One region of the Thioalkalivibrio sp. ALMg3 genome, then DNA from elsewhere that is predicted to be linked to it. Evidence: predicted binding sites of a transcription regulator. Region 1 holds the regulator's gene; each other region holds the start of a gene.
What was found. Region 1 encodes FliA, which starts transcription of late flagellar genes. Its sites were predicted from a motif close to GCTAAAGTTNNNNNNNNNNCNGCCGATA; they were not measured.
Positions count from the first base shown of each region.

Region 2: the regulator FliA is predicted to act here: its motif matches at 2,684-2,711, upstream of flgM (flagellar biosynthesis anti-sigma factor FlgM).
Region 3: the regulator FliA is predicted to act here: its motif matches at 2,118-2,145, upstream of F622_RS0101815 (putative motility protein).
Region 4: the regulator FliA is predicted to act here: its motif matches at 3,564-3,591, upstream of F622_RS0108885 (methyl-accepting chemotaxis protein).

Region 1 covers NZ_KB906220.1:107,823-113,859, forward strand. Annotated here, with positions in the region: partial or broken gene flhF (flagellar biosynthesis protein FlhF) at 1-517, shown strand, start outside; gene F622_RS0102650 (MinD/ParA family protein) at 686-1,510, shown strand; gene F622_RS0102655 (RNA polymerase sigma factor FliA) at 1,507-2,274, shown strand; gene cheY (chemotaxis response regulator CheY) at 2,316-2,696, shown strand; gene F622_RS0102665 (protein phosphatase CheZ) at 2,792-3,568, shown strand; gene F622_RS0102670 (chemotaxis protein CheA) at 3,613-5,676, shown strand; gene F622_RS0102675 (chemotaxis response regulator protein-glutamate methylesterase) at 5,679-6,037, shown strand, end outside.
Region 2 covers NZ_KB906226.1:64,509-70,545, reverse strand. Annotated here, with positions in the region: gene F622_RS0109220 (integration host factor subunit alpha) at 1-289, shown strand, start outside; gene F622_RS0109215 (MerR family transcriptional regulator) at 273-629, shown strand; tRNA gene F622_RS0109210 (tRNA-Pro) at 873-949, shown strand; gene F622_RS0109205 (flagellar brake protein) at 1,033-1,749, opposite strand; gene F622_RS0109200 (flagella synthesis protein FlgN) at 1,832-2,317, opposite strand; gene flgM (flagellar biosynthesis anti-sigma factor FlgM) at 2,333-2,647, opposite strand; gene flgA (flagellar basal body P-ring formation chaperone FlgA) at 2,787-3,464, opposite strand; gene F622_RS0109185 (chemotaxis protein CheV) at 3,987-4,925, shown strand; gene F622_RS0109180 (protein-glutamate O-methyltransferase CheR) at 5,130-5,945, shown strand.
Region 3 covers NZ_KB906219.1:367,582-373,618, reverse strand. Annotated here, with positions in the region: gene F622_RS0101825 (CDP-alcohol phosphatidyltransferase family protein) at 8-787, shown strand; gene F622_RS0101820 (YceI family protein) at 780-1,418, shown strand; gene F622_RS0101815 (putative motility protein) at 1,840-2,052, opposite strand; gene F622_RS0101810 (class I SAM-dependent methyltransferase) at 2,321-2,944, opposite strand; gene folE (GTP cyclohydrolase I FolE) at 3,228-3,881, opposite strand; gene F622_RS0101800 (DUF3429 family protein) at 3,906-4,712, opposite strand; gene F622_RS0101795 (NAD(P)/FAD-dependent oxidoreductase) at 4,835-6,037, shown strand, end outside.
Region 4 covers NZ_KB906225.1:135,277-141,313, reverse strand. Annotated here, with positions in the region: gene F622_RS0108895 (glutathione S-transferase N-terminal domain-containing protein) at 1-53, shown strand, start outside; gene F622_RS0108890 (amidohydrolase family protein) at 83-916, shown strand; gene F622_RS0108885 (methyl-accepting chemotaxis protein) at 1,588-3,498, opposite strand; gene F622_RS0108880 (DASS family sodium-coupled anion symporter) at 3,660-5,168, opposite strand; gene F622_RS0108875 (superoxide dismutase) at 5,330-5,911, shown strand; gene F622_RS0108870 (acetylornithine transaminase) at 6,015-6,037, shown strand, end outside.

The sequences.
Region 1 (6,037 bases):
CGGATCGCGTTGCGCCAGATCCGTCGGATGGGACCGGATTCGGTTACGCTGGTGACCCTCGATAGCCAGCGCATCGGTGCAACACGGCAGTTGCAAGCCTTCGCCCAGATGGCGGGGATCTCGGTGCGCGTGTTGCAGAATGCGCGCGAACTGCGCGATCTGGCGCGGCGCGTGGACGATGGCCACCTGATCCTGGTGGATACTGCTGGGCAGGCGCCGCGCACGGTGGAGGAGGAGTCGCTGTTCGCGCATCTGCCGCCGGATATCCGCGCCGAGAGCTGGTTGGTCGTGTCGGCCACGACCCAGGGCAGTACGTTGCGGCGGGTGCTGGACGCGTTTCGCAAGGCGGATCCCTCGGCGCTGGTGCTGACCAAGCTGGACGAGGCAGAACAGCTGGGCGAGGTCCTGTCGGTCCTGCTGGATCAGCACCTGGGACTTGGGTTCGTGAGCGATGGCCAGCGCATCGCCGAGGATTTTCACCGGGTTGATACGGGGTATCTGACCCGCCTGGCGCTGGACGACGACGCGGAGGGCGCGCGGGCGGGTGGCAATGCCCGTGAGACCTGGGCTGCCGAACGGCTGGCCGAAATGGAACCGCCGCGACGCTCGCGCGCGCCGCTGCGCCCGGCGCAGGGGACCGAGCCGGCAACACTGGAACTGATTCAGCCGGTTGGAAAGGGGCGTTATGCCACGCACTAACAAGCCGTTGAAGGTCATTGCGGTCGCGTCGGGCAAGGGCGGGGTCGGGAAGACCAACGTGTCGGTCAATCTGGCGGTCGGCCTGGCCCGGTTGGGCCGCGAGGTGATGCTGTTCGATGCGGATCTGGGCCTGGCCAACGTGGACCTGTTGCTCGGGATGCGCCCGGAGCGCACCCTGCATGATCTGGTGACCGGCGCGGTGGACAGCCTGGACGATGTCCTGGTCCAGGGGCCGGACGGGGTGAAGGTGGTCCCGTCGGCCTCCGGTATCGCGGCGATGGCGAACCTCACGCCGGCGGAGCACGCAGGGCTGATCCATGCCTTCAGCGCCTACCGCAGGCCGCTGGATGTCCTGATCGTGGACACCGCCGCAGGCCTGCAGGAGTCGGTGACTTCGTTCTGCCGGGCGGTACAGGAGACCCTGGTGGTGGTCTGCGACGAGCCGGCTTCGATTACCGATGCCTATGCCTTGATCAAGGTGCTGCACCGTGACCACGGCCTGCGGCGTTTCCGCATGGTCACGAACATGGTCAGCGGACGCGAGGGGGCGGAGCGGCTGATGCAGAAACTCAATACCGTCTGCGGCAAGTACCTGCCGGAGGTGGTCCTGGACCTGGCCGGCTATATCCCCATGGACGAACATCTGCGCAAGGCCGTGCAGAAAAGGGCGCCGGTGGTTCAGCAGTATCCCGGCAGTCCGGCTGGCAAGGCGTTTGCCGACCTGGCACACACGGTGGATCGCTGGCCAGTCGGTGGGGGTGACCACGGGGGCGTCGGGTTCTTCGTGGAACGAATGCTGCAGAGCGCATGATGACGACGCGTAATCGCCTTTCCGGCTACCAGGCGACGTCCACCGCGACCGGTGGACACGAGAAGCTGATTGCCGATCACGTTGAACTGGTGCATCGCATTGCGCACCACCTGATGGCCCGTCTACCGGCCTCGGTCCAGGTCGATGACCTGATCCAGGCCGGCATGATCGGTCTGCTGGAGGCGGCGCGGCAGTTCGAGGGCGGGCAGGGGGCGACCTTTGCCACCTACGCCGGAATCCGCATCCGCGGCGCGATGATCGACGAGTTGCGTCGCAGTGACTGGACGCCACGTTCGGTGCATCGCAACAGCCGGCGTATTGCCGCCGCGATCCAGAGTGTCGAGGCCCGCGAGGGGCGTGCGGCGCGTGGGAGCGAGGTGGCGGCCGAGCTGGACGTGCCTATCGATGACTATTACGACATGCTCAAGGACCACGCCGGGGCCCATCTGTTTGCACTGGACGATCTGGGTGGCGGGGATGACGGGGCCGATCGCGTGATCGAGGGGCAGGAAGTCTCGCCGTCGCGTAGCCTTGAGGCTGGCGAGTTTCGCGAGGAGTTGGCCGAGGCCCTTGGGGATCTGCCTGAACGCGAACGCCTGGTGCTTTCGCTGTATTACACCGAAGAACTGAATCTGCGCGAGATCGGGGCTGTTCTGGGCGTGACCGAGTCGCGCGTGAGCCAGATTCGCAGCCAGGCGGTCATTCGGCTGCGCGCGCGCATGGGGTCGTGGCTCGAAGACGGCGCGGCTTTGCAGTTATTCTAAAACTCACCTTACGAATCCCGGAGTGACGTGTGGACAAGGGAATGAAAATTCTCATCGTGGACGATTTTTCCACGATGCGGCGCATTATCAAGAACCTCTTGCGCGATCTTGGCTTCAATAATACGCAGGAAGCCGACGACGGCAGCACCGCGCTGCCGATGCTGCAAAATGGTGATTTCGACTTCCTGATTACCGACTGGAACATGCCCAACATGCCGGGCATCGACCTGCTGAAGGCCGTCCGGGCGGATGCCAACCTGAAGTCGATGCCGGTGCTGATGGTGACGGCCGAGGCCAAGCGCGACCAGATCGTGGAGGCCGCGGAGGCGGGTGTGAACGGTTATGTGGTCAAGCCGTTTACCGCCGAAACGCTGAAGGAAAAGATCGACAAGATCTTCGAACGTATTGAAGCACAGGGCTAAGGATCGCCCGGTGGTGAATACGGACGACGTCCGTCTCGCTTGCGCGGGTGGGCGTGACCCGGCTCCTTCGGCGCCGTACCAGCAAGAGGCTCCTCATGACTGAACAGGAACACCCCCCACGCGACGGCCAGCTCGAGCTGGCCCGACAACTGGTGCAGACGCTCGAGGCGGGCGACGACGCGGCGGCGCGCGCGCTGGTGCAGGATCTTGCGCGTCCTTACGACCGCGAGCTCTTCGATGAACTGGGCAAGCTGACGCGCGACCTTCACGAGGCCTTGCAGAGTTTCCGTGGGGACTCGCGTCTGGTGGAGCTGACGCAGGCGGAGATCCCGGATGCGAAGGAACGCCTGAACTACGTGGTCACCATGACCGAGCAGGCCGCGCACGCCACGATGGGCGCCATCGAGTCGAGCCTGCCGATCGCCGAGTCGTTCAGCCAGCAGGCGGCCGACTTGACCGCCAAATGGACGCGGTTTCGCAACCGGCAGCTCTCGGTGGACGAATTCCGCGATTTCGCGCGTGAGCTGGACAGCTTCTTCGGGCAGGCGGGCGAGGACGCCGAGGAGTTGCGGCGGCTGCTCTCCGAGGTGCTGATGGCACAAAGTTATCAGGACATTACCGGCCAGGTGATTCGCCGGGTGATCCAGTTGGTGACTGACCTCGAAGAGAACCTCGTTACCCTGATTCGGCTCTCCAGCGGGCGCATGGAGCAGGTCGAAGCGGCCGAGGCGTCCCTGGATCGTGGCGAAGAAGACCGCGAGGCGGACCGCAAGGGTCACGGCCCCAGTGTGCCCAAGACTCAAGATTCCAGCGCAGATGTCGTTCAAGGACAGGACGAGGTGGACGATCTGCTATCAAGCCTGGGCTTCTAGCAGTGCCCCCCATACGACTGGCGCCACGGGACCGGAGAGACTGAATGGCCATCGACCCCAATGACGAGATCCTTCAGGACTTCCTGATCGAGGCCGGGGAACTGCTGGAGGGGCTCAACGAGCAACTCATCGACCTGGAACAGAACCCGGACGACCGGGATCTGTTGAATGCGGTCTTTCGAAGCTTCCACACCATCAAGGGGGGCGCCGGGTTCTTGAGCCTGGATGCGCTGGTGACGGTGTGTCATCACGCCGAGGACGTCTTCAATCTGCTGCGCAACGGCGAACGCCGTGCCGATAGCCATCTGATGGACACCATGCTCCGCGTGCTGGACTCCCTGAACGTCATGTTCGGGGATCTGCGTTCCGGAGTGGACCCGACCCCCGCCGATGCCGCGGTGGTCGAGGACCTGCGGCGCATGGCAAAAAACGAAGATGTCGCCGGAGATACCGCCGGGGCGCCGCCCGCGCCTGAACCGGAGCCCGTCCCCGAGCCACAGGCCTCGGCCCCCGGCGACGCCATGGTGGGCGGTGGGGAGGAGATCACGGACGACGAGTTCGAGGCCCTGCTGGATACGTTGCATGGTGACGGGGCCCCGGCACCCGTGGACGCGGCCGTGCCGGGCGACGCCGGGGCCAGCGAAGACTCGGGCGGTGATCTGATCAGCGACGACGAGTTCGAGAATTTGCTGGACGAGTTGCAGGCCAAGGGCGGAGGTCCGGCATCGCCCGAACCGGCTGCGGACGCCCCTGCGGATCCACTGCCGACCGAGCCCGCGGCCGTGGCGCCCGAGCCGGAAAAAGCGGTAACGCCGGAACCGGCGGCTGCCGGTGGGCAGGGCGGCGGTAGTGCCCGCGCCGGCGGGGCCGAGGCCGGTGGGCGCTCGGCTCCGCAGGGCGAGACCTCCGTGCGTGTGGATACCGAGCGCCTGGACGAGATCATGAACCTGGTGGGCGAGCTGGTTCTGGTACGAAACCGGCTGAGCATGCTGCGTTCGCAGCATGTCGACGACGAACTGGGCAAGGCGATCAGTTCGCTGGCACTGGTGACCTCCGACCTGCAGACCTCGGTGATGAAGACCCGCATGCAGCCGGTGAAGAAGGTCTTCAATCGCTTCCCTCGAGTGATCCGCGATCTGTCGCGGAATCTGGGCAAGGAGATCGAGCTGGAGATCTTCGGCGAGGAAACCGACCTCGACAAGAATCTGGTCGAGGCCCTGTCCGATCCGCTGGTGCATCTGGTGCGGAATGCTGTGGACCATGGCATCGAGACGCCCGATGTGCGCGAGGCGGCGGGCAAGTCGCGCAAGGGTACGGTCGTGCTCGGCGCGGCCCAGGAGGGTGATCACATCGCACTGCTGATCAAGGACGACGGCGGTGGCATGGACCCGCAGGCCCTGCGTCGGAAGGTGGTGGAGAAGGGGCTGATGGAGCCCGCGATGGCCGAACGCATGACCGATCGCGAGGCCTTCAACGTCATCTTCATGGCCGGATTCTCCACCAAGACCGAGATCTCGGACGTCTCCGGCCGCGGGGTTGGCATGGACGTGGTCAAGACCAAGATCTCGCAGCTCAACGGCACCATCGAGATCGATTCCGAGATCGGCGTAGGGACCACGCTGCGGGTGAAGCTGCCCCTGACCCTGGCGATCCTGCCCGCCCTGATGGTGATTCTGGACGGCCGGCGTTTTGCGATCCCGCTGGCCTCGGTCTCCGAGATCCTGGATCTGGATTTGACCAAGACGAATTACGTGGATGATCAGGAAGTCATCATGGTGCGCAAGCACGCCCTGCCAGTCCATTACCTCAAGCGCTGGCTGAAGCCTGGGCACGAGCCCGAGGTGCGCAAGGATGCCCACGTAGTGGTGGTCCATACGGCCGACCGCAAGGTAGGACTGGTGGTGGATGATCTCGTGGGGCAGGAAGAGGTGGTCATCAAGCCGCTCGGCCAGAATCTGCAAGGCGTGAAGGGCCTGGCGGGAGCGACGATCACCGGGGATGGGGGCATCGCCCTGATCCTCGACGTCTCCGACCTGGTGACCATCCTGATGCGGCAACTGCAAATGTCCGGTCGACCGCGCCGCGCGTCGCGCTCGAGCGAGGGCTGAGGATGCCGATCAGGGTTCTGGTAGTTGACGATTCGGGGTTCTTTCGTCGGCGTATCGCCGAGATCCTGGATTCCGATTCCGGCATTGAGGTCGTAGGTTCGGCCGAGAATGGCGAGCAGGCGATCGCCAAGGTCCGGGACCTCGATCCCGATGTCGTGACCATGGATATCGAGATGCCGGTGATGGACGGCATCACTGCGGTGCGCAAGATCATGGCCGAGCGCCCGCTTCCGATCCTGATGTTCTCCAGTCTCACGACCGAGGGAGCCCAGGCGACCCTGGATGCGTTGGAGGCCGGGGCGGTGGACTTCCTTCCCAAGCGCTTCAGCGACATGGCGGGGGACGAGGACAGCGCGCGCAT
Region 2 (6,037 bases), on a different contig from region 1:
AACCAAGGCGGATCTCGCCGCCGCGCTAAACGAGGAACTGGGTCTCAACAAGCGCGAGGCCAAGGAATTCGTCGAGATGTTCTTCGAGGAGATGCGGCAGTCGCTGGAGACCGGCGAGGGCGTGAAGCTTTCCGGGTTCGGGAATTTCATCCTGCGCGACAAGAACCAGCGGCCAGGGCGCAATCCGAAGACGGGCGAAGAGATTCCGGTCTCCGCGCGTCGTGTGGTGACCTTCCGGCCGGGACAGAAACTGCGCGAGCGGGTAGAGAGCTATGCTGGAGGCGAGTAACCACCAGGAACTGCCCGCCATCCCGGGCAAGCGCTACTTCACCATCGGCGAAGTCGCGGAGCTGTGCCAGGTCAAGCCGCATGTGCTGCGGTACTGGGAGCAGGAATTCCCGATGCTGGAGCCGGTCAAGCGGCGCGGCAACCGCCGCTACTACCAGCGTCAGGACGTGATCCTGATCCGTCAGATTCGCGCATTGCTGTACGAAGAGGGCTACACCATCAATGGTGCCCGTCAGAAGCTCTCCGGCGATGAGGCCAAGGGTGATCGTCAGCAGGCCCAGCAGATCATCCAGGACACCATCTCCGAGCTCGAGTCGGTTCTGCGCGTTCTGCGCGCCTGAGGCTCCCTAGGGGACGCCCAGACGTCGTATTGATGCGATTCGCTGCGCTCGTCGCATCCTGCGGTGTCCTTCTGAACCCAACTCCAGTTCGAAATTTCCGCTCTGTAGGATGCGACGAGCGCAGCGAGTCGCATCAATGCGCCATTCTCGGTGTACGTGGCACGAATGGTCCGCACGGATCTCGCAGCAATGGGGTGGCCGATGCTTTCGTGAAGGCGGGGAATCGGATATAGTTCGCGGCTTCGGGGCGTGGCGCAGTCTGGTAGCGCATCTGCATGGGGTGCAGAGGGTCGCAGGTTCAAATCCTGCCGTCCCGACCAAACAGGAACGATCAAAAAAGGCCGCTTCAAGCGGCCTTTTTTGTGTTCGGGGTTGCAGGTTGCGGCGTCGCCTGGGCTCAGGCTCAATCCATCGAGCGGCGGCGTGCCTCGCGCTGGTAATGGAGCAGGGCGATGTTGGTCTGGCGTTCCATCCACTGGGTCATGCCGACGATCTCGAAGCCCGCAAACTCGAAGCCATCACGTGTGCTGCGGCGACGGTTGGCCAGACGCAGGTTCCCGGAAAGGCGTTCCCTGACATCGGGGAGCAAGAGGTTCTCGAAGGCCAGGTTCGCCTGCTCCTCAAGCGCATCCAGGAGGGTGGTGGGCAGCTCGATGCACATGCCCTGGGCAGAGAGGTCGGCAACCTCGCCGATCACGGGATCCCTCCAGGCCTTCGCATGGAGTTCGATCTGAGGGCGCTGTGCCATCGGAATGTGCACGCGGAACGTTTCGCGGCGTTGCAGGTAGTGCAAAGTCTCCGGATAGGTGCAGACGTAGAGCGCGCCTTTTTGCTCCTGCTCGATGCGTGTTACGTGCGTGCCGAATCGCACTGCGACCCCGCGCAGCGCCGCGAATACGCGCAAGTCCATGCCGGCCTGAACCTGCTGGTGCGCCCGAGGCGGGGTCAGCTCGTCGAGAAAGAGTTCCTTGGCGGCTGGGTCCAGACGGACCAGGGCCGAGGTGTACAGGGGGCCGTCGGTATCCACGCGAACGCTCACGACGGTGAGCTTGTGGTCGAGGTCCTTGAGGATGCCGGCAATCCGGTCCGGCTTGTCGACGGTATAGTCGGTGTCGTCCATGCGTCCGAAGTGTTAGGAAAGTGTGAGGACGCAAGGTACTGGTGGATGCCGCGAAAAGCCAGCCTCCACCAGGACCGGGCTCTCAGGCCTGGGTGATCTGGCGTCCGCCGCGGCTTCCGGGGCGGGCGCGGCCATACGGGTCGTAGGTGGCCGCGGGGCCGGTTTCCTCGCCGCGGAGGATCTGCATGGAGAGTTCCACGCGCTGGCGGTCACGGTCGATCAGGCGCGCATTGCCCTGATTCAGAGTGTCGCAGCGTTCGATGGACTGGCGCAGGGCTTGCCACAGGTCGTTCAGTACTACGCCATCGTCCATCTTCGAGAACAGGCGCGCGACGCCCTCGGGGCTGAAGGCCTCGCCGGCGGCCTCGACCAGGCCTTGCTGGTTGCGGGTCTCGGTTTCCAGCTCATGCAGCAGGGTCTGCTTGCCGGTCACCACGTCCTGCAGCGTATCGGGTTGGCGCGCTTCGACTGCGCGCGTCTCCTGTAGCAGGCTCTCTTCCAGCTGATGAGCCAGCCGGATTGAGGTCTCGAGCGAGCGTTGCAGTTTGTGGTGCGCGTCGGCATTCATGGGCGATAGACCGGGTTAGCGCAGCAGGCTTTCGAGGTCGATCATGCGATCGGCCAGCTGCTGGTTGTCCACCGGATAATTGCCGCTGGAGATCGCCTCGCGCAGTTCGGCAACGCGGGCGGCGTCGAAGGGTGCGGTGTCACCCGCGCCGGCCGCGGCATTCATCGCCTGGGCGGCCCCGGTGAGCGTGACCGAATCATTGTTTGGCGCCGATGCGTTACCGGAGGCCGGGGCACGGCTCGCCGTGTTGCCGGACTCGTCGCGACCCTTTACCCCGGGATTCTGGCTGTCGGGGCGCAGGCTGTTCGTGTTGAGGCCCTTGATATCCATGATGCCTTCCTGTCGTTGTAACTGTGCTGCAATTGTTTACGGCCAGCGGTGCTGAAACTGTAGGCCTCGGGGGCGGAAAAGTGTAACGGGCTTCACAGTCCGCTTCGAAAATCATCGGCGTGCCTGGTGTGGCGAGGCCTCAAAGCGCTACCCGGATGTGGCCGGAGGCCTGGATTTCGCCTTCGACGACGCGCCCGGAGGATGCGTTCTTGACGCGGATTCGCTCGCCGAGCGTCCCGTTCTCCAGCGCTTCGCCCTGCATGCGGATGGCGATGGAGCCGTTCTCTGCCAGGATGGTAACCCGCTGGCCGCGACTGATGATCTCGCGCGGGCTCACGTGCTGGGTGCCGATGATCTGACCCGGGCGGATGCTGCGGCGGGTCTGTTGGCCGATCAGGGCATTCTTTTCCTCATGATAACTGCCGGCATGGCGCGAGGTCTCGATTCGCTGGAAACGCAGGTCGCCCGCCGAGAGGGTGTGCTGGCGCGGCAGGGTGCGGTTCGCAACCAGCACTTCGGCGTACCGTTCGACGGTTGCCGGCACGTATAACTGCCAGGTCACCGGGCCGGCACACTGGATATGGACAGCGGTGTTGCCGTCACGCCGCCCGCCGGGTGGGAAACGCGCTTCCAGGCCGTCCGTGCAGGGGACGAGGCGCAGACGCTTGTCGAGCTGGCCAATCTCGATGGAAACATCCTCCTCGCTATCGGTAACGCCCAGTTCCTGAATCAGGAACTGCTCGGCGGCGTGGCGGATGTCGTCAACCGGGTGCACTTCGGCCCGGACGCTGGTAGACAGCAGCACCAGGGTGAACAAGAGGGCGACTCCGGCAAGGAGACGCGGAAGGGTTCGCACGTTTGCGCTCGAGTCGATTGCGCTCGCTGGCGAGGCACCGGACCGGCCGCCTTTTTCCGGAACGAAGAGGGCCCCAACGCGAACGAGCGAACGGATCAGCGTCTCCCTGGAAGCGGAAGAAAATTCTGAAATGGGTCGGCGCTGGTTCATGTTGCGGTCCTGTTTGGTCCTGTCCTGCGCAGCCAGGTCGGTGCGGGCGTCGGACTGTGCGCGAATGGCTCGGGTTTGACGGATCTTGCGTCGTTGTCGAGCGAATCGCGTGCGGTTTCAGTACGCAAAAACATGCAGATGTCGTGCCAATGACTGATCATCCGGCGCCACGCGTGCATTCAAGGCCCGTCGCGGGCGGCCGTTATCACCATGAGGCGGCGCCAGCAGGCGCATGCGCGCGAATGCAAATGACAGGCCGGGGTTGCGCGGTGCACACTTGGCCTTTGAGGCCTGTCCGGTGCCTAGAGCAATCGGGGCAAGGAGAGCGGCACGATGAGTCAATTCATTGACGATGTGAATCAGCGAACCCAGTTGGTGGGGCAGAACCGCATGGAGCTGCTGCTGTTCCATCTGGGCGGGTCGCAGACCTTCGGGATCAATGTCTTCAAGGTCCGCGAGGTGATTCCGTCGCCACCGCTGCGTCAGATTCCCGGCTCCATGAGCGTGGTGCGCGGGGTGGCGTCGCTGCGTGGCGGTACCGTGCCGATCATTGACCTGGCGCGAGCGATGGGCCTGCGTGGCGCCGTCGGGGCGGTCGACAACGGGGAGCAGAAAGTGGTGGTCACCGAGTTCAATCGTTCGGTGCAGGGCTTCTGGGTGTCGGCGGTGGACCGCATCGTCAACGTGAACTGGCAAGACGTGAAGTCGCCCCCGCGCGGAACCGGACGCGAATCCTTCCTGGTGGCCGTCACGGAGATCGACAACAAGCTGGTCGAGATCATCGACGTCGAACGGGTGCTCTCCATCGTCAATCCGCTGCCCAGCGAGGTCTCGCCATCCATCCGCGAGAACGCCAGAGAGGCCAGCGGGCGCAAGGTCGTGATCGTCGATGACTCGGTGGTGGCGCGCAAGCAGATCGAGGGCGCGATCAAGGGCCTCGGTTTCGAATACGACGTCTTCAAGGATGGCCAGGAGGCACTGGATTTCCTTGAACAGAAGGCCGCGGAAGGGCCGGTGGGTGACCAGATCGAGATGGTGATCTCGGATATCGAGATGCCACGCATGGACGGCTACACCCTGACCGCGCGCATCCGGGACAACACCGCGCTGAAGGACCTGAAGGTGCTGCTGCACTCCTCGCTGAGCGGTGAGTTCAATACCGACATGGTCAAGCGCGCGGGCGCGGATGCCTTTCTCTCCAAGTTCAATCCCGATGAGCTGGCCAATGCCGTACTGGATCAGACCGGGCGCGAGAGTCAGCAGGCCGAATGAGCGGTCGGGCGGAACCGCGTTGCCGCCCGCCAAGCCCGGAGCGGCGATGGGTGGCCGGAAGTCGGTGTGTATGGTGCCATGCGCGCGACGCCGTATACTCGATCCGATCTTCGGGCTTACCCCGGTTTTCCGGCCAAGCGGCCCCGGTCAAGGATTCGTCATCAGGATGCCTAATCACGATGGACAGCGCTCAGGGATGACTCGGTGATCGATTCCCGCGACTACGAGGAGTTCTCCCGCTTCCTGCAGGACTGCTGCGGCTTGGTGTTGGGTGACAGCCGCCAGTACCTGGTTTCCAGTCGTCTGTCGCGGCTGCTCGACGAGTTCGACTTCAAGAGCGTCCCGGAACTGCTGCATGCGATGCGGCAGGCCCCGAATCCGCGCCTGCGCACCCGCGTGATCGATGCGATGACGACCAACGAGACGTCCTGGTTCCGCGATGGCTTTCCGTTCGAGATCCTGCGCCACGTGCTGTTGCCGGAACTGGCGGCGAAGGGAGGCAGCATCAAGGTCTGGTCCGCGGGATGCTCCAGTGGGCAGGAGGCCTATACGATCTCGATGGTGGTCTCGGAATGGGAGGAGTCGCGGCCGGCTCGGAAGGTGCCGGTCTCCATTCTGGGCACGGACCTGTCAGAGAAGATCCTGGACGATGCGCGACGGGCCGTGTACGACGGCCTGAGCATCGTGCGCGGGCTCAGCGAGAGCCGGCGCGCGCGCTTCTTCGAGACCGTCGCGGATGGCCACAAGGTGATCCCGGATGTGCAGCGGCGCTGTCGCTTTCAGAAGCTCAACCTGATCGACAGCTATGCGGCGCTGGGCAAGTTCGACCTGGTGTTCTGCCGCAACGTGCTGATCTATTTCTCGGGCGACACCAAGCGACAGGTTCTTGACGCTATCGCCCGGCAGATGAATCCGGGCGGGTATCTGTTTCTTGGCGCTTCCGAGACCGCAGGGCCCTACACCCAGGCCTTCGAGACCGTACGAACCGAGTACGGCTCGGTACTTCGTCTGAAGTCCTGACGTAATCCAGCCCCGGGGCTGATCCCCGGGAACGCCCGTGCAATGCGGGCGGCGAGTCGCTCCATCCCTTCCCCTGGCTGCCCACTGTGCCT
Region 3 (6,037 bases), on a different contig from region 1:
CCCCCCCATGGAATCATCCACCGCCAAACGTCGCTCCGCGGCACGGATACGGACCGGTCTCCGCGTCTGGGCGGCCGACGGGCTCGTCGCCGGCCTGCTGGGCCTGGTCGTCACGGCGGCGCTGATGCTGCACGCCGAACTGGGACCGCACGCAATCCTCGGCTTTGTCGTGCTCTGGTTCGTGCTCGGCGCCCTGCTCGCCACCACCACCCCCCCGGACGGACTGGCCCGGGACGGGCGTGGCCCCGGCCCGGCCAACCGGGTCACGCTCCTGCGCGCCGCCCTGACCGCACCCCTGGGGGCCCTGGTATTCGTCCCCCCTGCCACGGGTGACCCATTGCTGGCCCTCTGGGTGATTGCGCTGGCGGGCCTGGCCCTGCTGCTGGACGGGCTCGACGGGGCCGTCGCGCGGCGAACCGACAGCGCCACCGCATTCGGGGCCCGCTTCGACATGGAACTGGACGCAGCGATGATCCTGGCTTTGTCCGTGCTCGCCTGGCAGATGACCGCAGTCGGCCCCTGGGTGATCCTGATCGGGCTGATGCGCTATGCCTTCGTGCTGGCCGCCCGCCCCTGGCCCTGGCTGGCCGGGGCGCTGCCACCCAGCCGCCGCCGCCAGACCGTCTGCGTGCTGCAGACCGTGGTGCTGCTTCTGGTGCTGATCCCCGGCCTGCCCGCCATTGCCGCCATCACCATCGCCCTGGCCGGGCTACTGGCCCTCGGCCTGTCCTTTGCCGTGGATATCCACTGGCTCTACCGCCACCGACCGGAGGTGTGTCATGACTGACGCCCGCAACCACCGCTTTTCCAGCCGCCTGCGCTCCGCGCTCCTGACCTGCCTGCTGACCGCGACCTTCGCCCTGCCCGCTGCCGCCCTGGCCGATGCCGACCGCTGGGTCATCGACCCCGACCACTTCGCAGTCGGTTTCCTGGTCGATCACGCCGGCTACGCCAAGGTCATGGGCATGTTCCTGGAGGCCGAGGGCGAGTTCACCTTCGACCCGGACTCGGGCGAGCTGGAGGGCGGCTTCTTCGTCGTGCAAACGGACAGCGTGTTCACCAACCACGCCGAGCGCGACGACCACCTGCGCAACGAGGACTTCCTGCACGTCGAGGCGTACCCGGAGATGCGCTTCACCGCCACGCGCTACCAGCCCACCGGCGACAACACCGGGCGCCTGAGCGGCGGCCTGGAGCTGCTGGGCGAGACCCGCACCATCCATCTCGACGTGACCATCAACAAGGTCGGGCGCTACCCGTTCCCGCTGGGTGGCCTGTTCGGCCGCCCGTACGTGCTGGGGGCGTCGATGCGTGGCAGCTTCGATCGTTCCGATTTCGGCATGACCTACGGCCTGACCCGCGACATCGTTGGCGACGAGGTCGAACTGATGATCGAGTTCGAGGCGCAGCGGCAGTAACGGACGGCCGCCTGAATGGGTTCACCACGAAGCACTCAAAAAGACGAAGGAAACACCGGGGCGTGTAACCACAGAGGGCACCCAAGGCACGGTGCATGGCAGGCTCCCGGCCTGCCGCGCAGGGCGCGACGGCTCTGGATGGAAGACCGCGTGATCGCGGGGTACGGGGGCATCCGGACGCAGCGGATCCGACACCCGGGACTAGAACACTTCCGCGTCATCCCGGCCGTAGCGCAGAGCCGGGATCTCCAGCCCATGACACCCACGCCGCCGCGCACCCCCGCGAGATCCCGGATCACCGCTTCGCGGTTTCCGGGACGACGCGGGTCGAGATCGCTCCCGAGTGCGATTCGATGGCAAAACGAAAAGGCCCCGGGCAGTAACGCGCCGGGGCCTTGCAGGGCGAAAGGACTGGGGGGCGTCAGGCGGTCGTGTTGATGTTGGTGCCCACGTTTGCCGGCAGACCCTGTGTGGCGGCCTGCATCTCGCCAATGTCGGGCAGTGCCTCCAGCATCGACTGAGCGGCCATCTCCTGCGACTCCATCGCCTTCTTCTGCAGGGCCACATCTTTCTGCATGGCCAGCTGCTGCTGGCTTTGCTGGGTGGCCATTGCGGCAATCGCGCTTGCGTCCATCCTGGTACTCCCGAACTCTGAATGTACAGGCCCTCCTGCGCTCAGGACGACGGACCTGCCCCCGGTGACGGCCGCATCCCGCAAGACTTGAGCCTCCATGCACGATTTTTTCGCACGCGGGAGAATGCTCAACGCACAACCCCATGAACGGCGATCAGCACCGGAACTCCCTTCCCTGCTCCGTGCCCTCTAGGTCCGCTGTGGTGCAAGCCGCCCTTAGCCTTCTTCGAGCCTTCGTGCACTTCGTGGCGAACAAGGCTCTTGACCTTCAATTCCCTGCGTTGCGTCCGGCAGGACCTTCGGGCGCTCGGCAGACCCGCGCGGCAAAGCGCCGCATCACGCCACGGGCCACGCGATCCTCGGGTTCAATGCAGAACCCGGCCTGTTCCACCGCAGCCTCGGTGTCGCGATTCGGATGGCAACCGCCGGTGACGCAGGTCCAGGCCGGCTGCACCCGGTCCTGCGCCCGTCCCAGCAGCGGGCGGGTGTGGCGCACATGCTCCAGCATGCGCAGCGCGCCGCCGTCCGCCAGCACCCGGCGCACCTCGCCCAGGGCCCGCGGCGGGTCCTGGACGCTGCAGAAAACCAGACCGGAGACCACGCTATCGAACACCCCATCCGCAAATGGCAGCGCCTCGGCCTTCGCCACCACCAGCGGGACCGTCGGCGCACGGCGTCGCGCCCACCGCAGCGCGGCCAGGTCCGGATCCATGCCGATCACTTGCGTCGGATCCGCGTACAGCGGCAGATCGCGCCCGGTCCCGCAGCCGACCTCCAGCACCCGGCCTTCGGCGCCCTCGACCAGGCGCCGTCGCCAGCGGCGCAGCCCCAGACGATCGGCACCGGCCATCAGGCCGTCATACAGCCAGGGGATCTGTTCAAGACCGCGCATCGCGACTCCGTGGGTGCCAGGGGGGGGGGGGAGAAATGTGACGCATGCCACATTCTTTCGGCGGGTGGCAGGAACCTGTTTCCACAGTCCCTGTCCACTTATACAAGTTGCGGAAATCATCGGCTCGTGGCAACGGCAGCCGGTGATCCGCCGTTCGGACGCAAACCCTCCATCACACGGGTGTCCGAATGATCTTTGGCCCGGCGTCTTCGCCGGGCCATTTTTTTGCGTGGCCGCTCCGACCGGTACAGGCTGACGCGTTCGCGCCAGCACAGCGTCTCCCTCAGTTGCCGGTACGGCCGATCAGATTGAGGAATTCGCGCCGGGTGCGCCCGTCCTCGCGGAAGGCGCCCAGCATCACCGAGGTCGCCATCGAGGAGTGCTGCTTCTCCACCCCGCGCATGGTCATGCACATGTGCTTGGCATCCACCACCACGCCAACCCCCTTGGCCCCCGTCACCTGCATCAGCGCCTCGGCAATCTCGCGGGTCAGGCTCTCCTGGATCTGCAGCCGCGCGGCGAACATGTCCACGATGCGGGCAATCTTCGACAGGCCGATCACCTTGCCATCCGGCAGGTAGGCGACATGCACCTTGCCGATAATCGGCAGCAGGTGATGCTCGCACAGGGAGTACAGCTCGATATCGCGCAGCAGGACCATCTCGTCGTTATCGGACGAGAACAGCGCATCATTCACGATGGTGTCCAGGTCCTGCTGGTAGCCACGCGTCAGATACTGCATGGCCTTGGCCGCGCGCATCGGCGTGTCCCGCAGGCCCTCGCGTTGCGGATTCTCGCCGAGCCCGGCGAGAATCTCGCGGTAGTGCTCGGCGAGTTGTTCCGGGGCGGCCAGCGGCTGGCCCGAGGCAGGGGTGGCCGTCGGCTCGTCGGCCATGCGGGCATCTGCGTTCATCGATGGTTCCTTGTTCTCGTTCATTCTCGCGTTCTTCCTCTTTCCTGCTCAGGCCGCGATGGTGACCGCGAGGCCGGAGGCCAGGGCCAGCATCGCGCCCACGGTCAGCACCAGGCGCAGACCGAGATAGCCACGGGGCAATGCCCGCCGCTGCAGGCTCAGCCGGTCCACCCACCACACCCCAAGAAACAGCACGGCCAGCGTCATCAAGGCCTGCGGCAGCGGCTGCAGCACCGCCAGCCAGGCCAGGACGGACGGCACCACCGCCCACACCGGCGCCGAAAGCGGATCCACCCGGTGCTGCCGATCCGCCAGATAGATTCCCCAGTGGACCGCCCCCAGGAACGACAGGATCACCGCACCATAGAGCGCCAGGGCCTCCAGCGCGAAAACCTGCCATTCGGGCTGGGCCATCCAGGCCCCGATGCCGAAGAACGCGAAGGGTAGCAGCCCGGCGTACCCGAGCACCTGCAATGCCGGTGCCGGGGTATCCGGTCGCGCACCCTCCCCGCGCGCCTGCAGGGCCCGGTGGCCCAGGTACTCGCGCAGTTCAGGGAGGCCGCCGATCACCCCTTCGCGCGTCACAAACAGCGGCAGCATCGCGGCGCCGGTGGCCTGTTGCAACGCATGGAATTGCTCGCGGTTATGGGCCGAACCCATGCCCCACTCCAGCCGCTGCCAGCGCCCCGGGGCCGTCGCCTTCAGAAGCGCCTCGGCATCCCGGAAATCCGACAGCCCGGAGGTGATGCCCACGATCTCGTGGGTCGTCAGTGCATCGCGCACCTCTGCCGGCCACTCGGGGGCGCCCGCTTGCGCCTGGTTGTCTGTGTTCACGATCCGCGTCTCCCGCTGCACCTGTTTCGCGGTATACCGCCCTCCTATTGGAGGCCGGGGAACTTTTTACCGCCACCATTTACAAAGATTGTACAGTTATTGTATAAGATGTACATCGCCCTGCGGCCCGGAGATCCACCACCATGCAACGCTCGCGCATCGCCGTCATCGGCGGAGGCATCGCCGGCCTGTCCGCCGCCTGGATTCTGCAGACCCGGCACCAGGTCCAACTGTTCGAATCGGAACCGGAGCTCGGCGGCCATGCCCATACGGTGGAGGTACCCGACCCGCAGGGCCACACGGCCATCGATACCGGCTTCGTGGTCTACAACGAGCGCAACTACCCCCTGCTCACCCGCCTGTTCACGGAACTCGACGTCCCCACCCAGGATACGGACATGTCCTTCGGCTATTCACGCCAGCCCGCGGGCGTCGAGTATGCCGGCTCCGATCTGAACACCCTGTTCGCGCAGCGCCGCAACCTGGTGCGCCCGGCCTTCCTGCGCATGGCGAGCGATATCCTGCGCTTCAACCGCCTGGGCAAGGGCCTGTTCGAGCGTGGCGAAGGCCCGGAGGGCACCCTCGGCGCGTTTCTCGCCCGGCACCGACTGGGCCGCGGCTTCACCGAGGACTACCTGCTGCCGATGGCGGCCGCGATCTGGTCCTGCCCGCCCGAGGAGATCCGCGAGTTCCCGGCCGCCAGTTTCCTGCAGTTCTTCCACAACCACGGCCTGCTGGATCTGCGTGATCGCCCGCAGTGGCGCACGGTGGTCGGCGGCAGCCGCGAATACGTCCAGCGGCTCGCGGGGCGCCTGGAACCCGGCAGCGTGATTCACCAACCGGTGCGCGCAGTGATCCCCGAGGCCGACCGGTGGCGGGTCCTGACCCACGATCAGGCAGTGGGGTTCGACGCGGTCGTGTTCGCCTGCCACGCCAACACCGCGCGCTGGCTGCTGAACAAGGCCGACCCGGCCCGCGAGCGTCTGCTCGCCGCCTGCCGCTTCCAGCCCAACCGCGCGGTATTGCACACCGACCCGGCGCTGATGCCCCGCTCGCGACGCGTGTGGTCCTCCTGGAACTATCTCTCCGGGCGCTCCACCCAGGCGCGCGACAGCGTGTCGGTCTCCTACTGGATGAACCGCCTGCATCGCCTGGAACGGCGCCAGGACTACATCATCAGCCTGAACCCCTGGCGCGAGCCGCACCCGAACACCGTGCTCGGCGAACAGCACTGGGAACACCCGGTCATGGACACCGCGGCGGAGAAGGCGCGCCAGCGCCTCGCGGCCACCCAGGGCGAGAACAACCTGTACTTCGCCGGTGCCTGGATGGGCTACGGCTTCCAC
Region 4 (6,037 bases), on a different contig from region 1:
CGGCACAGACGACCGATCCGACCCCTGCGCCCAACAGTCCGCCGCGTTCCTGATGTCGAATCGGCTTCCGAAGGGTCTGCCCATGCACCATCGCCTCCACCGTTCCCTGCTCGGCGCCACGCTCGGGCTGGCCCTGCCCTTCACCGTCGCCAGCGCCGAGCCGCCGATCTTCGATGCCCACCTGCACTATCGCCCGGCGGTGGCCGAAACCTTTGGCATCAGCGACGTGGGCCGCACCCTGGCCTCCAATGACGTGCGCAGCGCCATCGTCATGTCGACCGAAGGCGGCTTGATTCGTCGCCTGCAAGCGGGCTCGGATACCCGCATCGTGCCGTTTCTGGAAGTCTCCCACCGCCTGGGCAAGAAGATGGACTGGATGCACGTCGAGGACCTGGGCGCCCGCATTGCCGACATGCTGGACGAATCCGACGTGGCCTGGCGCGGGCTGGGCGAGTTTCACATCCTGGCAGACGACCGCTTCGGACCCGGCTTCGAACAGTTGCTGGACCTGGCCGTCGCCCGCGATCTGACCATCATGATCCACGGCGACCCCGCCGTGATCGACCATGCCTACGCCACCCACCCCGAGGTCCGCATCCTCTGGGCCCACGCCGGCAGCTACGCCTACCCGCCCCTGGTGCAGGACTACCTCGAGCGCCACCCGCGCATGAACATGGACCTGTCCATGCGCAACCCGCGAATCAACCCCGGTGGTCAGATCGACGACGACTGGTTCGAGCTGTTCCTCACCCATCCGGATCGCTTCATGATCGGCGTGGACACCTTCACCACCACGCGCTGGGAACAGTACACCCACCTGAAAGACGAGACCCGCGCCTGGCTCGACCAGCTGCCCGACAACGTCGCCCGCGCCATTGCCTTCGAAAACGGCGAACGCCTCTTTCCCGCTCAGTAAGGGCCTTTATTCACCACGAAGGCCACAAGGCACGACGACGAGCAAAAGGCCTGAACCACAGAGGTCACAGAGCACGGCAAGGACAGTGACGAAAGATCACGATCGGATCGTGATCTGACGTCGCACGGCCATCATCCGACCTTTTCCGTCCCAGCCCTTCCCCCAGTCCTCTGTGTCCTCCGTGGTCCAATCGCCCTCCTGATTAGCAACGATCGTCAGCCAGTGGCGGGGCCCATTTGGGGAGGTGCATGGCCCGCCCCGGGCCACTTTGATCCAGGCCTTCCTGGGAGTGTCACCCTCCCGGGGCGCTTACCCCTGCCCTGCCATCCCGGGCGGAGCTCACCCTGATTGTGATCCCGGTCGTAGTGCCTCCTCCCCGTCATCCCGGCCGTAGCGCAGCGGAGAGCCGGGATCTCCACACGCCGTTCTAGCCCCAACGTACGGGTCACTCATACCGTGGAGATCCCGGATAACCGCTGCGCGGTTTCCGGGATGACGATGTAGGAGGCGCCTGGAGACCCGGGCCCGCACGGGCCTTGAGCCTGGCTGACGCTCGTTGCTAATCAGGATCGCCCTTGACCTGGCTTCTTCGTCTGCCCTTTTCCCCACACGCATGAAAAAGCCCGCGCTCCCCGAACAGAGAGGCGGGCTCGACACCATCGGGTCGTGTATCAGACCTTGAACTGACCCACGCGCTCTTGCTGCTGGGAGGCGAGCTTGGACAGCTCCTCCGAGGCATTGCGGATCTGCTCGGAGCCCGCCGCGGTCTGGTCAAGCACCTCGGTGATGTTGGCCACGTTGCGGTTGATCTCCTCGGCCACGGTGGACTGCTCCTCGGCGGCGCTGGCGATCTGCGTGTTCATGTCGCTGATGCGGGTCACCGACTGGGTAATCGCGTTCAGCGATTCGCCGGCGAGGTTCACCTGCTCGACACTCTCGTGGGCCTTGGAACGCCCATCTTCCATCGCCTGCACCGCCTCGCGCGTACCGCTCTGGACCCGCTCGATCATCTGCTGGATCTCGTGCGTCGAATCCTGCGTCCGGCTGGCCAGGGTACGCACCTCGTCGGCCACCACGGCGAAGCCGCGGCCCTGCTCGCCAGCGCGGGCCGCCTCGATCGCGGCATTCAGCGCCAGCAGGTTGGTCTGGTCGGCAATATCGCCGATCACCTCGAGGACCTTGTTGATCTGCTCGGCATCCTGCGACAGGCGGGTGACGACCTCGGCCGCATTGTCGACCTGCCTGGACAGGCCGTTGATCGCGGTGACCGTCTTCTGCACCACCTGCTGACCGGCCACGGCGTCCTGGTCCGTGGCCTGGGCGGCCGCCGCCGCATCCGCGGCATTGCGGGCGACTTCCTGCACGGTGGCGGTCATCTCGTTCATCGCGGTGGCGACCTGGTCGGTCTCCGCCTTCTGGCGGCGCACCTGCTCGTTGGTCTCCTCGCTGGTCGCGGACAGCTCGTTGGACGCGGCAGCGACCTGATCGGAACCCGCCGCCACTTGCTGGATCAACACGCGAATCTTCTCGACAAAGCGGTTGAACACCACCGCCAGATCGCCCAGCTCGTTCCGGCCGGACACCTCCAACTGACGCGTCAGGTCACCCTCGCCACTGGCGATGTCGTCCAGACGCTCCACCGTCTGGCACAGCGGGCGCACGATGCTGCGGGTCAGGAACCAGGCCAGCAGCGCGCCCAGAACCACCGCAATCACGCCGACCATGACCACCGTGCCGGTGGCGTTGCGGGTCATGGTCACGTAGGCGCTGCGGTCCACCATCAGTTCCAGCACACCCACCGCATCGCCGGAGAAATCGCGCACCGGCCGGGCGATCACCGCCATCGGCTCGCCCTGGTAAGTTACGTTGCGCACCAGGCGCTCGCCCTGGAGCACTTCGCGCATCTCGGCCGCATTGAAAGTCGCTTCGCCTTCGATGGTCCCGCCAAAGCGGTTGAACCGCCCCTCATCGCGCAGGTAGAGCGCGACCGGTGCACCCAGTTCCTCGGTGAACTGCTCGAAGAAGGGGTCGCCGAAGGACAGCCCGAACTCCACCGAACCCACGTGCTCTCCGTTGTGAGCGATGGGGACCACGCCGCGGATACCCAGGCCGGCCACGCCCTCTTCCAGGCCCGAGATCGGGGCGCGGCGGTCGTTGGTGTCGACGACCGTCTGGCGAAAACCGGACAGGTCATCGCCATAACGATCCGGGCGATGCACGCGCAGGAAGGAGGTCGCCGGCGGCGTGTGGAACTGATACTGGCGCACGCCGTAATCGGCGCTCAGGGACTCGAAACTCGGAACGGTCAGTGCGGCCAACCGATCGCGATCCCCATTGGCCATGGCCTCCTGCACATCCGGGATGCGCGCCACGGTCTCCGCCATCGCGGTCGCGCGCGCCGACTCCTGGTCCAGCCGATCCAGCAACTGGCCAGCCAAGTCGTTCAACTCCCGCTGCTCCGCCCTGTCCGCCATCGTACCCAGGGCATTCATCACCACGACCAGGGTCAGCACCACGGCGAGGACCACCACGCCGATGATGCCCACCATGAGCCGTACGCCAATTCGAATATTGTTGAACATGTCGGTGCGTCCTTCGGTCTGCCGGTCAGCGCCAGCTCGCAAAATAATGGGCCGTTCGTCCTCCCTAGCGGCGGCGAATCCTAGAACTTGAGCATGGAAGGCTTTTCATCCCCACAAGAACGTCGGGGACACGGCACTCACAGAACGAATCCGCGCCGCGGCTACACCAGCAGGGCCTCGGCGAAGACGTAGACCGCCAGGCTGATCAGCACCAGCGCCACCACGGAAAGCAGTGCCCCGCCCCGCACCATGTCCAGCACCTGCAGGCGGTTGCTGGCGAACACGATGGCATTCGGCGGGGTCGCCACTGGCAGCATGAAGGCCACGGAAGCGGCAAAGGCGACGGGTAGCGCCAGCATCAATACTGGCACGTCCATGCTCAGCGCAAACGCGGTGACCAGGGGTAGCAGCGTCGCGGCCGTGGCCGTATTGCTGGTTACGTGGCTCAGCGTCATGGTCAGCAACACCACCCCGGCCATGATCAGGATCAGCGGCCAGGTCTGCGCGATCACCAGGGCATCGGCCGCCAGCTCCGCCAGACCACTGGACTCGATGGCCGCCCCCAGGCTCAGGCCGCCTCCGACCAGCAGCAGCACGCCCCAGGGCAGTTCGCGGGTGTTGTCCCAGGCCAACAACCTGCGCTGCTCCATGGAACCCGAGGGGATCAGGAACAACAAGCCGGCGCCCAGGATCGCAATGCCGGCATCGGTCAGCGAGATGGGCAACCAGCCCTCCAGCAGCGGTCGTGTCAGCCAGGCGAGCGCGACCAGCACGAACACCGCCGCCACCCGCTTCTCTGCGGTCGACCAGCGCCCGACCGTGGCGCGCTGCTCGTCCAGCAGGGCGCGCAGGCCGTTCAGTTCGACCCGGTGCACCGGGAACACCCAGCGCGTCAGCAGCCACCACGCAAGGGCCAGGAGGATCGCCGCTAATGGAAGTCCCAGGGTCATCCACTCCAGAAACCCGATCTCCACCCCGTGTCGATCCCCGAGATAGGCCGCGGTCAGGGCGTTCGGCGGCGAGCCGATAATGGTCGCCATGCCCCCGATGTTCGCGGCAAAGGCGATCCCCAGCAGCAACGCCAGGGCCGGGCGCCGCGACTCCGCACTCGCCCCCGGACCCTGTGGCGATGCACCACGTTCAATCAGGCCCAGCACCGACAGTGCGATCGGCAGCATCAGCGCCGCGGTCGCGGTATTGCTGACCCACATGGACAACCCGGCCGTGGCCAGCATGAAGGCCCCGACCAGGGCGTGCAGACGATTCCCGGAACGGGCCACGATCGCGAGCGCCATGCGCCGGTGCAAATCCCAGCGTTGCACCGCCAAGGCGATCGCAAAGCCACCCATGAACAGGAAGATGATCGGGTTCGCGTAGGGCGCGGTCGCGTTCTCCATCGAGGTAATGTCGAGGACCGGGAGGATCGCGATCGGCAGCAGCGCCGTGACCGGCAGCGGCAACGCCTCGCTGATCCACCAGGTCGCCATGAACAGCGTCAGCCCCAGCACCCACCAAGCCGCCGGATCGAACCCCGTCGGCGCCGGCACCAGCAGGAACAGCACAAAGATCGCCGGGCCCAGCATCAGGCCGATCCGGGCGCGCCAGTCCACCGTCGAGCCCTTCGCCACCGCCGCTTCGCCTTCCTGCCCCGTCTCGTCGGTATCCGCCATGCGCCTCGTCTTGTGGGAAATCCGCCGGAGTGAAAACCAACCGGCGTCATCGGAAATTGCATCGCCCGGGCAACGTGACTATCGTTGACCCGTTATGCGTCGCTCCCGGTTCGGGTGCGCCGCCGCCTCAGTTTCTCACGACACCGTACAAGGAGTCTTTCATGGCCTACGAACTGCCCGATCTGCCCTACGCCAAGAACGCGCTGGAGCCGCACATCTCCGCCGAGACGCTGGAATACCATCACGACAAGCACCACGCGACCTACGTGACCAAGCTGAACGGCCTATTGCCGGGTTCCGAGTTCGAAAATGCCTCGCTGGAAGACATCATCAAGAAGGCCCCGGCCGGCGGCATCTTCAACAACGGCGCCCAGGTCTGGAACCACACCTTCTACTTCAACTGCATGGCCCCGAACGCCGGCGGCGAACCTTCCGGCAAGCTCGCGGACGCGATCAACAGCGCCTTCGGTTCGTTCGATGCCTTCAAGGAGAAGTTCAACGAATCCGCCGTCGGCAACTTCGGTTCCGGCTGGACCTGGCTGGTGCAGAACAGTGATGGCTCGGTGGAGATCGTCAACACCTCCAACGCCGCCAACCCGCTGCGCGACGGCAAGACCCCGCTGCTGACCTGCGATGTCTGGGAGCACGCCTACTACATCGACTATCGCAACGCGCGCCCGAAGTACCTCGAGAACTTCTGGGCCGTGGTCAACTGGGACTTTGCTGCCCAGCAGATGAAGTAAACCCCAAAGGGTTTATATACTAGGCGCCTTTGGCCGCATGATGCGGCTGCGCCTTTCATCGAGCCGGCGGTCCTCCGCCGGCTCTTTGGTTTCGGAGAACCCAATGAACGACGCCCTGCAGAACAC